Regions from separate parts of the Frankia sp. CeCAU1 genome, predicted to be linked through region 1. Evidence: riboswitches for the same ligand, from Rfam matches in the RefSeq annotation. Region 1 holds a riboswitch; each other region holds the start of a gene.
The links. A riboswitch is a leader RNA that binds a small molecule or an ion and turns the genes downstream of it on or off. The one in region 1 is predicted to bind cyclic di-AMP.

Region 1 (4,417 bases):
GGTCGGTCGCCTTTCCTTTTCCCTCGTCGCCCCACTGGGCGCCGATGAGGACAAGAGCAGGCACCGGGCGAGGTTACTAGGGATGGCGGGGTCGTGGGGCCGGCTGCGGCATCCTCGCTGGTCTCCACCACCGACACGGCCTGATGAACTCACTGTCAGGTGAAGCCGAGCTCACTGGCAGCGACGGGATCGCTGTCGGCCAGGAACATCCGGCAGCGGGTGGCCTCCTCGGCCTCCCCGATGGCCGCGGCCGCCCGACCGAGAGCGGCGAGCGAACGCAGGAACCCGCGGTTGGGTTCGTGTGACCAGGGGATCGGCCCGTTGCCCTTCCAGCCCGAGCGGCGCAGGGCGTCGAGGCCGCGGTGATAGCCCGTGCGGGCGTAGGCATAGGCCTCGACGGGTCGTCCGCCGGTGAGCGCGAGCTCGGCGAGCGCGGCCCAAGGCACGCTGAACGCGGGCAGCCGGGCGGCGACGGCATCCGGCGGATCACCGGCGACCAGCGCATCGGTCGCGGCCGCGTCGGAGGGCAGGAGCGTCGGCGGCGGACCGGAGAGCAGGTTGGGCTTTCCCGAGGTGGACGGCGTCATCATGAGTGCATCCTGCCCGACGACCGGCCGCACACGTCATGGAGGTCACCCCGGACGCGCTTGCCCTGCGCGCACGGTGACCGGTCGGTCAGGCCCTGACGCTGACGTTCCACAGATTCTGGCCGACGACCCCGGGTTGACCGTCGCTCACCCGGGTGAGGTACGAGTACAGCGCGGCGATGCCCTGCGACTGCGGTCCGAACTTGCCGTCGACGGTGAGTACGAAGCCCTTCTGACGCATCCTGTCCTGCCAGACGAAGGCGTCCGGGCGAACGTCGTCGCTCAGGGACGCGTCGAGGACCGTGCCCCTGAACGAGCCGTCCCCCATCTCCCGGCGGGCCCGGTCCAGCGTCATGGGGGGTTCCACCGGGGTGATGGCCTGCTGGATGACGTCACCGGAGCCGCCCGGGACACTGGCCGGGCCGTTGTTGGTCAGGCCCATCTTGACCGAGCAGGACGGCCATGGCTGCCAGCCCCGCTGGTTGTAGAGCTTCGCGGCCGCCTCGTCCTGCGTGGCGGGCGATGCCTGGTACGGGCGGCCGGAGTACCCGAGCCCGTGCCAGGTCTGGTCGTCGAACTGGTAGGCACCGGAGAAGCCGTTGCCGGTGTTGACCGCGTAGTTGCCGCCGGACTCGCATTGGCGGAGCTTGGCGAAGTCGTCGGAGGTGGCCGCGCCCGCCGGAGCCGCGGTGACCGCGAGGCCGCTGCCGACGATGGCCGTGACCGCGCCGGTGGTGCGCAGGATGCGACCGGCGGGCGATGGGGCCTGCGGTGCTCGATGTCTGCCGCCACGACGCCCAGAGGGCATGTCAGTCCAATCCCGTCGCCTGCGGGGTGAGCTGTCGGGTGCGGGCTGGGATGGCCCGGCCGGAGGATCCGACCCCGGGTGGGAACCGCTCTCCACCATGGGCCGGGACGCACCGGCTTTACCCCAAGGACGCCGCTTGCGGCGCCCGAAATGTGGGTCCCCCACTCCTGCCCGCTGCGGTCGATGTTCGTTCCGGCCGCTCGTACGGGGGCAGGACTCGGCGTCCGTCCGGGCGGCCTCGCCGACGAGGCGAGTGAGCGGCACTCTAGCGAGAACCGCTCATGGAGCGCAAACCGGGGTGGTCCGGAGTAACCAGTGAGGATCGCGCGAATCGTGCCACTTCCATACAGGTTCCGCAGGTGGCTCGCTGGTCCTGCTGTTCCTCGTCGGCCCTGCCGGAGGCCGGTCAGGGTGCGGTCCGGGTGATGCTGGTGGTGGGTTGTACGGGCCGGCCCGTACGGGCCGTCAACCGGAGATCGCCCGGAGGCCTGTCGGGCCAGCCCGTCGTCGAGGTGAGATCCCCTGACCGGTGTCGCCGGGGTGGGATGTCCGGTTCCCGCGGCGGTCGTCCCTCCGCCACGGGAGCGGAGCGAATGGATCAGCTGATGGAGTTGATGGAGCTGATGGAGAGGATCAGCGGATCAGCGGAAGGTGGCCCGCCAGGTCGCCGGGCCGACGATGCCGTCGACGGCGAGTCCCTTGGCGGCCTGCAGGGCGCGGGCGACTGCGGCGGAGCGTGGTCCGTAGCGGCCGTCGATCGTGAGCGGATAGCCCAGATGGTTGACGCGGGCCTGCCAGGCCCGCACGTCGTCACGTACCTGCCTGGCCAGTGCGGTCGTCAGGTTACGGGTGAATACAGGAGTGCTCATGGAGATGGGACTGACCGTCAGCTCGCGGCGTTCCGTCGTGCGCGAGGCCTGGCCCGAGGAGCTCGACGAGCCGCCCGCGAGCTGGTCGGCGCCCATCCCGCGGCCACAGGCCGGCCACTGGCCGAAGCCGGACCGCCGGGCGAGCTTGAGTGCGGCCTCGTCCTGGACGGCCGGGGGAGCCTGGTGCGGCAGACCGCCGTAGCCGAGGCTGTGCCAAGTGCTGGCGGAGAACTGGTAAGCGCCGTAGTACGCGTTGCCGGTGTTGGTCGTGTAGTCACCGCCGGACTCGCACTGCCGCAGGCCCGTCCAGGTGGTGGCCGCATCGGCCGGCTGGCTGAGCGCGAAGGTGCCGCCCACCGCCGCCGCGAGTACTGGCGCGACCACGAGGGCCCGGGCCCGGCTGCGGGTACCGGCGCGGCATTGTCGGCCACTGATACGTGCGTCGGACATGTCTTGTGGTCCTTCCCCACGCCTGCGAGGTGAGCTGTCGGATTCGGGCTGGGAACTGCCCGGCCGTGCCAGGGATCCCTGGAGACGGAAGCCGCACCGGAAATACCTTTCCGTGTGGTCGTCGCACATGGCTTCACCCCGAGAGCATCGAATCCTTTCGATACTCGGAGATGGGTCCCCCGTTCCTGCCGCCCGGTTCGAGAAATCGTCGGCCAGGGGCAGGATTCGGCGTGCCGCCCGACGAATGCCCGACGTTGTTGCCGGGCACGGCGAAAACCATAACCACGCCGCCCGGCGAGTCGCCAAGCATTGAATAGGGTGCGTGAAAAAGAGCACACTCGGCGCGCCTGCTTGAGTAGGAACTGGCGGCCTGGTATCGCGCGTGCGCGCCCGCTCATCAACCTGGCGGTACGGCGTGCGGAGGCATTTGTGCTCGGCCGGTCACCCTGTTTGCCGATGGTCGACGATGAGCGGAGAGTCCCACATCAGGCCAGATGTGTGACATGTCGACAAAGGCGTGACGGCCCTGCTACGAGATCGACGCGAGTGATCGTCCTGATACTACACTTCGTCCATTGAAGCCTGTTTTTGTGAGAAAAACAACGGAAATCGGGCGGTAACTTACAGCGTTGTGATTTTTGCACACGGCGGATTCAATCGGACACCTACTGTAAAAAGCGCCTGTCGGGCCACCGCAGTGGGCGAAGGGGTTCCGTGGGGGCGGGGCGGTAGGTGAACGGTTACCGAAGGTCCGGTGCGTGTCCGCTCATTTGGCCGAAACCTGCTGGTTGCCGGCGGGGGCGGCGTTACGCGAGGAGCGGGGTGCCGCGCCCGCTAAACAGTGGTCCCCCAGCCGTCGGAGCGACCGGGGGACCGTGCGGGCCGGCATAGTACGGGAAATCGGCGGGTCGTGCATCGGACCGGGGCGGGTCGGATGTCCGCCGCGTGCCGGTCGTTCCGTCCGCCGGAAATGATGGAGAGGGTCGGACCGAGGGGCCCGGAGAATGTCCTCGGACGAGCGGCGGCGGTTGCTCGGTTGCCTGGTTTCGCGGCCGGCGGCTATCTGTCCGCCTGTCCGCCGGCCGGCGGACAGGCCGGCCGGTATCCGACGAACCGATCCCGCCAGCCGGCGTGCGCTCCTGGGCCGGACTATGCCCGCCCGAGGCTGGTGCCGGCGGAACGGAGGTCCTCACACGCCTGGGCGACGCGGGCCGCCATGCTGCTCTCCGCGAGCTTTCCGTAGGTACGCGGGTCGTACGCCTTCTTCACGCCGACCTCACCGTCCACCTTGAGAACGCCGTCATAGTTTTTGAACACGTGGTCCACGATGGGGCGGGTGAATGCGTACTGGGTGTCCGTGTCCACGTTCATCTTGACCACCCCGTAGTCGAGGGTCTCGCGGATTTCGGTGAGAGCCGACCCGCTACCGCCGTGAAAGACGAGGTTGAACGGCTTCGCGCCGGCTGGCAGCCCGAGCTTCCTGGCGACGTACTCCTGTCCTTCGTGCAGAATCGTCGGGCGTAGCTTGACGTTTCCGGGCTTGTACACACCGTGCACGTTGCCGAAGGTGGCGGCGAGCAGGTAGCGCCCCTTCGCGCCGGTGCCGAGCACCTCGGCCGTCCGCCACATGTCCTCCGGCGTCGTGTAGAGCTTCTCGTCGATCGCGCCGACGACGCCGTCCTCCTCGCCGCCGACGACCCCGA
Region 2 (4,417 bases), on a different contig from region 1:
ATCGCCTGCGTGGACGCCAGCTGCCTCGGTATCGATGTCCGGTCAGTACCGGGTACATCTCTGGACGGTTTCCGATCGGAGCATGTTGTGTCGTCCCTGGCTTCGTCATCATACTTTCGTCCGCGCCCCCGTGGATATGTGGGGGGGCCGGGAACCCGTTACTGGCCCAGTGGTGATCCCACCCACTCGAGAAGAGCCAGTGTGGTCCTTCTCCCCGGTCGTGGAGAATCCGCCGAACATTTCGAGGGCCTAGCTTTCCGGCTCGCGCTCGACGGCTATCAGGTGACGTTTCTCGACCACGGGAGAGACACCGTCCTCGCCCTTGGTGAGGCGCGTGCCCCCGATGGTCCGTTCGTCCTGCTGGGTTCGGACAGCGGGGCCCTGCGGGCGTTGGTCGGCGCCGGTTCGCCAGCGGTCCGGCCGGATGCCCTCGTGTTGCTCGACCTGCCGCTGGTGTACCGGAAGATCGCGGGCGAGGATCCGGGACAACCGATCCCACGGTCGCTTCCCGACCTGCCGATCCTGTTGCTCCATGCCGAGCGCGACGAGGTCAGCCCGCTTGCGCTGGCGCGCATGATGACGCGGACCGCGCGCCGGGCCCGGCTGGCGTCGCTGCCCGGGGGGCATGGCGTGCTCGCCGGCCCCGGCCGGCGTGCGGTCGGCGCGCACATCCTGCTGTTCCTCGAGAACCTCCGTGTCCCGCGGCTGACCCCACGGCAACGGCAGCGGGACCGTTCGGTCGACTGATCTCGCCCGGTGCCGGGCGCGCCCGCGTGCCGGTCCGATGGGGGTGTGCCTTCGCGGGAGGCCCAACCGCTCAGCAGGTGTTTCCTCGGCGGGTGCCGGCGCGAATCACGCGAATCCGCGGGTCAGTCGTCCGTCCCGTACCGCATCGTCCGTTTTCCAACGGCGCCGGCTTCGAGCCGCAGGCTCGAAGCCGGCGCCGTTCGCGTTTGCGTACCCGTCCGCACGCCACCCGACCCCCGGGCCAGGCTTCCGCTTGCCGGGCTTGCCGGGCTTGCCGGGGGCTGCCGGACGGCCGGGCGGTCCCGGTGACTACCGGACCTCGTGGCCACCGGTCCCCGTCTCGACGGACCGGTCATATCGCCAAGATCCGGTCGTGACGGGTGATCTGCGTCGCTACCGGTAGCTGCTATTGATGTCCGAGAGTTGCGGCATCGCAGTGTTATGCACGCATCGTGACCAACATGCGCCCAGATTCGGCACAACTCGTACTTGTCACTACGGTCTGTAGTTCGCTACGGTTGCGGGGTATCAACAGCTCCGGGCCGACGCCGAGTTCTGTCCACGGTCCGCAGCTCCCTCCGAGAGATCTTGGGCAGAAGCGGGGGAACCACGTTCCTCCGGGTGGCTCGTTGCGTGCCGCCCTTGGGGTTAAGCCGTTACGCGCACGCCGCGGAAACGGCCGGGCTTCCCGGCCCGAACCCGACAGCTAACCTCGCAGGCGTACGGGAAGGACTCGACGTTGCCTGTGTTTCAGGAACGCTCGGCTCCGGTCTTCTGGACCGTGACGCCGTTCGGCGCGACCCGCGGTGCGTCCCCGCCATACGGGGCGCCGTTCTCGCCCTGACGTCTTCGCGAGAACGTGCCATCCGGTCGGTGCCCGTACCGGCCGATCGCGCTGACGCGCCATACCACCAGCTCGGCTGAAAGCCACCCGGCCTCGTCGTCTGTGGTCGGCTGACCCCTGCCGTCCACCGGGCCCGTCAGGCCTGGAACGGAATGACCACGGCCGCCTGCCGTGCTGTTCAGCCCATCGAGCCCGGAATCCCCAGGGCGCGTCGATCGGTCGTCCCCGGTCGTCCCAGGACGTCCTCTCGGCGTACCGGGAGACCGGCACTGGGTGTTGCCCTTCTCCAGCGCGGTCGTCTCCGCTCGCCCTCCTTCGAGCGGCATCCCTCCCCTCGATCACCCGTCTGTGTTCGACGACACCGAAATGAGATGTCAAAGAAATGGCCAAGGGAAAGCATCGGAAACGTTCCACCCGGACCCGGGGCGCCGTTGTCGCCGCCGTCGGTGTGATCGGCGCCGGCGCCGGCATTTTCGCCACCGCGAGCCCGGCCCGGGCCGCCACCACGGTCCCCGATGTGACGATCGCCAGCGCGGCCGCGAACGCGGGACTGCCCGACTGCCGCGGCGTTCCGCTGGCCACCTGGGTCGCGGTGGCTCTTGCGGAGTCCGGCGGCAACCCCTACGCCCACGCCACCTATGGCGAGGACTCGCGCGGCCTGTGGCAGATCAACATGCGGGCCCACGCCGGCTGGGTGGGTAACCGCAACCTCTACGACCCGGCCGTCAACGCCTGGGCGGCGAAGAAGGTCTGTGAAGGCCAGGGCATCACCGCCTGGAGCGCCTACACCAACGGCCTGCACTACCGCTACCTGGCCCGGGGACAGGCGGCGGCGGCCGCCGTCTCGCGCGGCGTGCGGTTAACGAACATCTCCTACTCCTCGCTGGCTGCCCCGGCGCGTGCGGCCGTGGTGGCACCCGCGGCCCGCTACCCGTCGCTGGCCGTCGGCCTCGGGTTCCGTCTCGACGTCCACCAGATCCAGAAGAGGCTCGCCAGCCTTGGCTACCCGATCAGCGTGGATGGGAAGTTCGGGTATCAGACCAACCACATGGTCAAGGACTTCCAGCTGAAGCATGGTCTGGTGGTTGACGGGATCGTCGGACCGCAGACGCGGGCGAAGCTCGGGATCTGACTCTGATCGAGGCCCGCCGACCGGGCTCCGCTGCCGTCGGCCGGTATTCCCGACCCACCCAAGGGCGCTGCTCGATATCCGCACGCACCGGATGACTACCCGGGGTGAGGTGGGGGTATTCAGCCACCGGGCCAGCACCGGGCCGGGCGGGGGACCCCCGGCCGGGCGGCGCCACCCGGCCCGGGGACGCCACCCGGCCCGGGGACGCCACCCGGCCCGGGGCACCGGCCCGGGGCACCGGGCCGGGAGACGGCACCGGCCCGCACGGGACCAGCCGGCCCGCACGGGAAAACCGAAACGGGGGCCCGATCGATGAGAGCCACGATGCTCGACGACTACCTACCTGAGGCGAGTCCGAACGCATCCTCCGTGACCGGGGCCGGTCTCCTGTTCGCGGTCCTGGGGCCGCTGGAGGTGCGGCGATCCTCGGGCGAGCAGGTCCGCATCGACCAGCGCAAGAAGCGCATACTGCTGCTGGCCCTGCTGCTGCACGCCGGCCAGTGGGTGAGTGTGGACGGGATGCGGCTCGCGCTCTGGCAGGACGCCCCGCCGCGCTCCGCCGGGGGCAACATCAAGACTTATCTCTCGGAGCTGCGGCACACCCTCCGGCCGCCCCTGGACACGTCCGGAGCCGGGGGGAACGGCCCCGGACGCATCGAGAGCCGGCCGGGGGAGTACCGCCTGGTCGTCGCGTCCGGTGAGATCGACGCTAAGCGGTTCGAATCGGCCGCCGAGCAGGGCCGCGCCGCCGTGCGCGCCGGCTCGCCGGAACGCGCTGCCGGGTTTTTCGAAGGCGCCCTCGCGCTGTGGCGGGGGGACGCGTTCGACGAGCTCCCGGCGGAGATCGCGGGCGCGGAGGTCCTCCGGCTGGAGGAGGCTCGCTGGGCGGTGTGCGAGGACCTGATCGACGCCCGCCTGGCCCTCGGCGAGTACGACCGGGTGCTGCCGACCCTGCGGGCGCTCACGGTCGAACATCCGACCCGGGAACGTCTCTGGGCCCAGCTGATCCTTGCGTTGGAACACACCGGCCGGCGGGCCGAGGCACTGGCCGAGTACCAGACGGTCTACCGGCGGCTGGTGACCGAACTCGGGATCGAGCCCGGTGTCGAACTGCGGCGTGCCCATCAGCATGTACTGAATCCGGACTCGTGGGTCACCTGATGCCACGGCCGTGCCTGCCGAGCCGTGGGCCGGAAGTCAGCTGAACCGCCAGTGAACCCGGCGGGGGAATTTCAACCATACGGGCTGGACCAGCCGGCCGGCGCCCGGGCCACGCGCGCGGCGCCGCCGTGTATCGCCACCGGGGTGCACCTCACCGGGGCGCACGCCACCGAGCGAGGGCGCGCGGAAACCGCTGAGGAGAAGACGATGAAGGCTATCTACCTCCCCCCGCGACTGGAAGATGCCAGCAGCTTCGCCGCAGTGACGAACGGCCGCTGGGGCTGGGGGCGTGACTACTCCTGGCGGCGTTTTGCGTGACGGCGGCCGGGGTGGCGGTGGTCCCGATTCCGTCCTGCTGGTTTCTGGTGCTGGCCGACCGTGATCCCGTCGTGCGTCCGCCGGGGGCTCGTCGCATGCTGCGCTATGCCTCCGGGCGGCCGTGGATCGTCGGCGACTGGCCGGACGATGCCATGGTCAGTGCCGTCGCCGGGCGCTCGCGGCTGGCCCTGATCGGGTGTGCCGCGACCAACGCG
Region 3 (4,417 bases), on a different contig from region 1:
CGGACGCGGCCGGAAACAGCCGGGAGAACGCATGCGGGCGGTGTGCGCAGAGCCATGTGCTGGGTGCCTCCTGCCCCTGACGATCGGGTCGCTGACGATCGGGTCGCTGACGGCCGGATCGTCGATGCTCGCCGTGGCCGTCTCGGGACACCGACGGCGCGCGCCCGATGATCGGCCGAAGTGGTCGCACTCGTCGAGCTGGTCATCACACATTCATGAAGACGTATTCTCCCAGCTTCCCCCACGGCACGTCGAGGGTGTAGATCGCCGTGCCGGCGACCTGATCCGACGCGCCCGCCATCGTCGGCGGGCGACCCTAAAAGAGCGTAAAGGCCGGGGGTGGATGGTGGCAGGGCCCCCGCATCCCGGGGAACCCCGGGCCTGCCGATCGGCGTGGTCACGCGGCCGCCGCTCATGACCCGCACCTCCGCTCGCGTCGTCACGTCGTCTCCCCGGGTCCGCCTGGGCCGCCTGGGCCGCCGGGCCGGGAGGTGGCGCTCAACGTTCTATGCCGGGCATTCTCCAGGAGTGTCACCGCCGCGGCGGTGACACTGCCAGGTCGGGGAGCACACCCGCCGAACGCCCGCGGCGGCGTGCCGCGCGGCCCGGCCGCCGTGACGAGCGCGGTACCGTAGGCCTCCACTCCGCCGAGCATGGTGAGACTGGCATCGAGATCGTCGATGTTGATCAGGTGGCACCCCGCCTCCGCCATGGGTCACCACCGGTCTTCGGCCCGCGACCACCCGGCGGCGGGTGGAAGAACGATGCGCACCTGACCCTCCTGACGCCGGTGAGGAGCGGCCGGACCACATCAGGTCGGGCCGTGGGCCTGCCGGCCCTCAGGATAGGGCGCCGGATCCCCGGAAACGGCCATGTCGAGGTATGCCCATGGCAGAGCTCCTCCGCCGAGTTCCTGCCGAGCGCGCCCCGACACGCCGGTGTCGTCCGCCGTATACCGTGGTCACATGGTCATTCCCCGGGCGTGTAATGGTCGGTGGTCCTGATGGCCGGCGCCGCTCGCCGGGACAGCGGGATCGCCCGCGGCGGTCAGGGCGGTCGGGCCGCCAAGGCCGGTTCCCACCGCAAGGGGGCCTCCACGGGCAGCGGCGGTCACGGCCGCAAGGCGCTGGAGGGCCGTGGGGCCACTCCGCCCGCGCAGCTGCGCCCCGGCCATCCCGCCCAGCGTCGTGCGGCGGCGGCTGCTGCGGCCCGTTCCGCCTCGGCCGGAGCCGAGCGGAGTCGAGCGGCCGCCGGCCGGCGCGGGGATGGTGGCCGCGCCGTCGCAGCTGCGGCCACCACCGGGCCGAGCGCCGTGGGGGGTTCCGCGGGGGCCGGGCGCCCACGGCGGACCGAGGGCGACGAGCTGGTGGTCGGGCGCAACGCGGTGGTCGAGGCGCTGCGGGCCGGGGTACCGTCGTCGACCCTTTTCATCGCCGGCGGGCTGGACTTCGACGAGCGGCTCGCCGACGCCCGCCGGCTCGCCGGGCGTGCCGGGATCGCCGTGGCCGACGTCGGCCGCACGGATCTCGACCGGATGTGTGGCACCGCTCCGCATCAGGGTCTCGCCCTCGTGGTACCGCCGTTCCGGTATGCCCATCCGGATGATCTCCTCGCCCGCGCGCGCTCGTCTCCTCCGGGTCTGCTGGTGGCGTTGGACGGGGTCACCGATCCTCGCAACCTCGGGGCCGTGGTGCGCTCGGCCGCCGCCTTCGGTGCCCACGGCGTCGTCGTCCCGGAGCGTAGGGCCGCCGGCGTGACCGCCGCGGCCTGGAAGACCTCGGCGGGGGCTGCCGCCCGGCTGCCGGTGGCGCGCGCCACCAACCTCGCCCGCACGCTCGTCTCCTACGCGGCGGGCGGCCAGTTCGTTGTCGGTCTGGCCGCGGACGGTGAAGTGAGCATCGACGAGCTCACGATGGCGACCGACCCCCTCGTCCTGGTGATCGGTTCCGAGGGACGCGGGTTGTCCAGGCTGGTCGAGCAGCGCTGCGACGTGAGGGTCCGGATCCCCATGGCGGGTGCGGTGGAGTCCCTCAACGCGGGGGTGGCCGCCGGGATCACGCTGGCCGAGATCGCCCGCCGCCGTCGGATCGGCTGAGCCGGCCGATCGGTGGGTCCGCCGGGTCTCCGCCGGGCGGGGCCGCGGAAGTTGAGCTGGCCGACGTCGCCGTGACCGGGAAACCGTGACCGGGAAACGTAGCGTGCAGCCCCGTGTCCCGTCCGGGACACGGGGCTGCTGGCCGCGCGCCGATCAGTACCGGCCGGGCGTGGACGGTGAAGGCTGGTGCGGGAAGCCGGGCAGCTCAGATCTTGTGACCCCAGCACGGCTTCGAGGCGTACCAGGGGCTCGTCCCCTGCTGGGCGTACAGGATGCGGGCGCGCTGCCACTGCTCGGCGACGCTGGCGTGCTGCGGCAGACCCTTGCCGCCGACCCCGCGCCAGGTGCTGGGCAGAAACTGGAACAACCCGCCGGCGCCGATGGAGTTGACCGCGCGGGGGTTCCCCCCGGACTCACACGGGATCACCTTGGAGAGGAAGTGGTCGGCGTTCGTCGACGCGCTGGCCGGTTGGGACAGCGCGAGGCCACCGCCGATCGAGGCCGCGAGAGTGGTGGCGGCGATCAAGGCCCGGGAACCGAGCCTGATGCGGTTGAGGCCACGAGCGAGCGAACGAGCGTTGGACATTGAGTTGCCCTTCCCCACGCCTGCGAGGTGAGCTGTCGGGTTCGGGCTGGGAATGCCCGGCCGCGCATCGCGGCTTCACCCCGAGGACGTCTTCTATCGGCGCCCGGAATTGGTTCCCCCGCTCCTGCCAAAGGTTTGATTCTCGTCGAGCGGGGGCAGGATTCGGCGTGCCGCCCGACGCATGCCATCAGGTGACGGCACGGCAACGAACATAGCTGAGAGTGACCCGGGGAAAACAAGAGTACGTGAGGATGCACACAGTGCACCCCACTTACTTGTCCCGATCTTTTTAATGGTGTTTCGCGCCCGCGTGCGCGCCCGATCCTAGAGGTTGTTCAGTGGGCTGAAAATCCCCAGTTCGTGGCTGGGTCGTCACGCTGGCGGTAAACAATACGCGATGCGTGGAGAATCTGTTCCGCCGCGTGGCGATCGAGCCTCCACTACCCGCTGCCGGCAGTCTCCAACCAGGTTCCGAAAAAATCTGTGTCGACGTTCCGGCGGACCCGCACCTATCGCCTGCTTTCCGGACTATACGGCACGAGGGAACCATGTCATATGTCGGATCTACCAGTCCGTGTCGGACACCCGGTCCCGGCGCTGCGCCGTCGGCACGTCGGCACGTCGGCATGCCGCCACGCCGCCCGCGGGGCGGGTGCGTTCGGGCTGGTCAGCGGTTGTAGGACCAGGCCGAGCCGGTACCCCGGTACTGCTCCACCGGGATCGGTGTGGTTCCGGCCCGCATCCGATCCGTGTAGAGCTGACCGTGCAGGTGATCGATCTCGTGAGCGACGAGCCGCGCCAGCCCCTGCCGATAGACGGTGATGTGCCGGTTGCCATCGATATCGGTGTGTTCGACGTGCAGCTCCAGCGGCCGGGGGACGAGGCCACGGACGTCGAAGAAGCTCAGGCAGCCCTCGTACTGCTCGTCGGTCTCCCGGGAGGTCTCGATGACGCTGGGGTTGAGCAGCGTGAGCGTGTCGCCGCCCGCGGTACGCACGATCGCCGCGGCGCGGTTGATGCCGACCTGCGGCGCGGCGATGCCCAGGCCCTTGCCGAAGGTGTGCAGAACGGACACCCGTTCGAGGGCGGAGGACAGTTCGGCGACGACCCGGCGCGCGTCTTCGGCCTCGTTGGGCAGGGCGAAAGGGCGGGCCGGCTGCCGCAGGATCGCCTCACCCTCCTGCACGATGCCGACGGCCGCCATCTGATCGCTGGGACGTGTTCCGGTCTCCGTGGCCGGATCACGTTCCGGCACGGTGGCCCGGAAGTTCCATTCCAGTCGGTAGCGGGCGTGCAGCGGCGGCTCGGTGGTCGACCAGGTGAAGATCCGTCGGTCGCCGGAGTCGGTGCGGGCGATTGCGGTCCGCAACGGGAAGGCATCGGCGGTCATCGACGTCTCCATGCCCCAGACCACGGGATCCAGCTCGGCCGGAAAGTCCAGCCGGACCGAGAGGAAACTCGTCGGTACCCGCACGGCACGCTGGAACCACGGCCCCCACTTCTCCCTGCTCACCTGGTAGCTGTAGTTGATCCATGCCGATTCGCCGGGATAGAGCGGAAATCGTCCTCGGCTGTTCTCGAAGAGCAGCCAGACCTCCTTGAGCGCGTCCCAGTCGGTCTTGACCTGCCAGGCCATCTGCTCGCCGCCACAGTGCGCGCTGAGCTGGAGGTCCTCCCAGCGCAGCGGATCGGATCGGTACAACCGCGCGGAGCGTTCCGGATCTCCCGGGAACCGG

Region 2: linked by a shared signal. The riboswitch ahead of AC08OO_RS13980 (peptidoglycan-binding protein) and the one ahead of AC08OO_RS18605 (transglycosylase family protein) in region 1 are both predicted to bind cyclic di-AMP.
Region 3: linked by a shared signal. The riboswitch ahead of AC08OO_RS07695 (transglycosylase family protein) and the one ahead of AC08OO_RS18605 (transglycosylase family protein) in region 1 are both predicted to bind cyclic di-AMP.

Annotation. Positions count from the first base shown of each region.
Region 1 covers NZ_CDWWXA010000126.1:1,341-5,757, reverse strand. Annotated here, with positions in the region: gene AC08OO_RS18620 (adenylosuccinate synthase) at 1-64, opposite strand, end outside; gene AC08OO_RS18615 (DUF3151 domain-containing protein) at 156-590, opposite strand; gene AC08OO_RS18610 (transglycosylase family protein) at 676-1,395, opposite strand; gene AC08OO_RS18605 (transglycosylase family protein) at 2,037-2,714, opposite strand; cyclic di-AMP (ydaO/yuaA leader) riboswitch at 2,733-2,945, opposite strand; gene fbaA (class II fructose-bisphosphate aldolase) at 3,864-4,417, opposite strand, start outside.
Region 2 covers NZ_CDWWXA010000072.1:17,102-21,518, forward strand. Annotated here, with positions in the region: gene AC08OO_RS13975 (alpha/beta hydrolase) at 202-747, shown strand; cyclic di-AMP (ydaO/yuaA leader) riboswitch at 1,314-1,482, shown strand; gene AC08OO_RS13980 (peptidoglycan-binding protein) at 1,974-2,723, shown strand; gene AC08OO_RS13985 (AfsR/SARP family transcriptional regulator) at 3,048-3,884, shown strand; gene AC08OO_RS13990 (lasso RiPP family leader peptide-containing protein) at 4,092-4,202, shown strand; gene AC08OO_RS13995 (asparagine synthase-related protein) at 4,214-4,417, shown strand, end outside.
Region 3 covers NZ_CDWWXA010000028.1:26,413-30,829, forward strand. Annotated here, with positions in the region: gene AC08OO_RS07680 (PP2C family protein-serine/threonine phosphatase) at 1-213, opposite strand, end outside; gene AC08OO_RS07685 (hypothetical protein) at 440-712, opposite strand; gene rlmB (23S rRNA (guanosine(2251)-2'-O)-methyltransferase RlmB) at 1,004-2,095, shown strand; gene AC08OO_RS07695 (transglycosylase family protein) at 2,301-2,681, opposite strand; cyclic di-AMP (ydaO/yuaA leader) riboswitch at 2,684-2,859, opposite strand; gene AC08OO_RS07700 (peptide deformylase) at 3,349-4,417, opposite strand, start outside.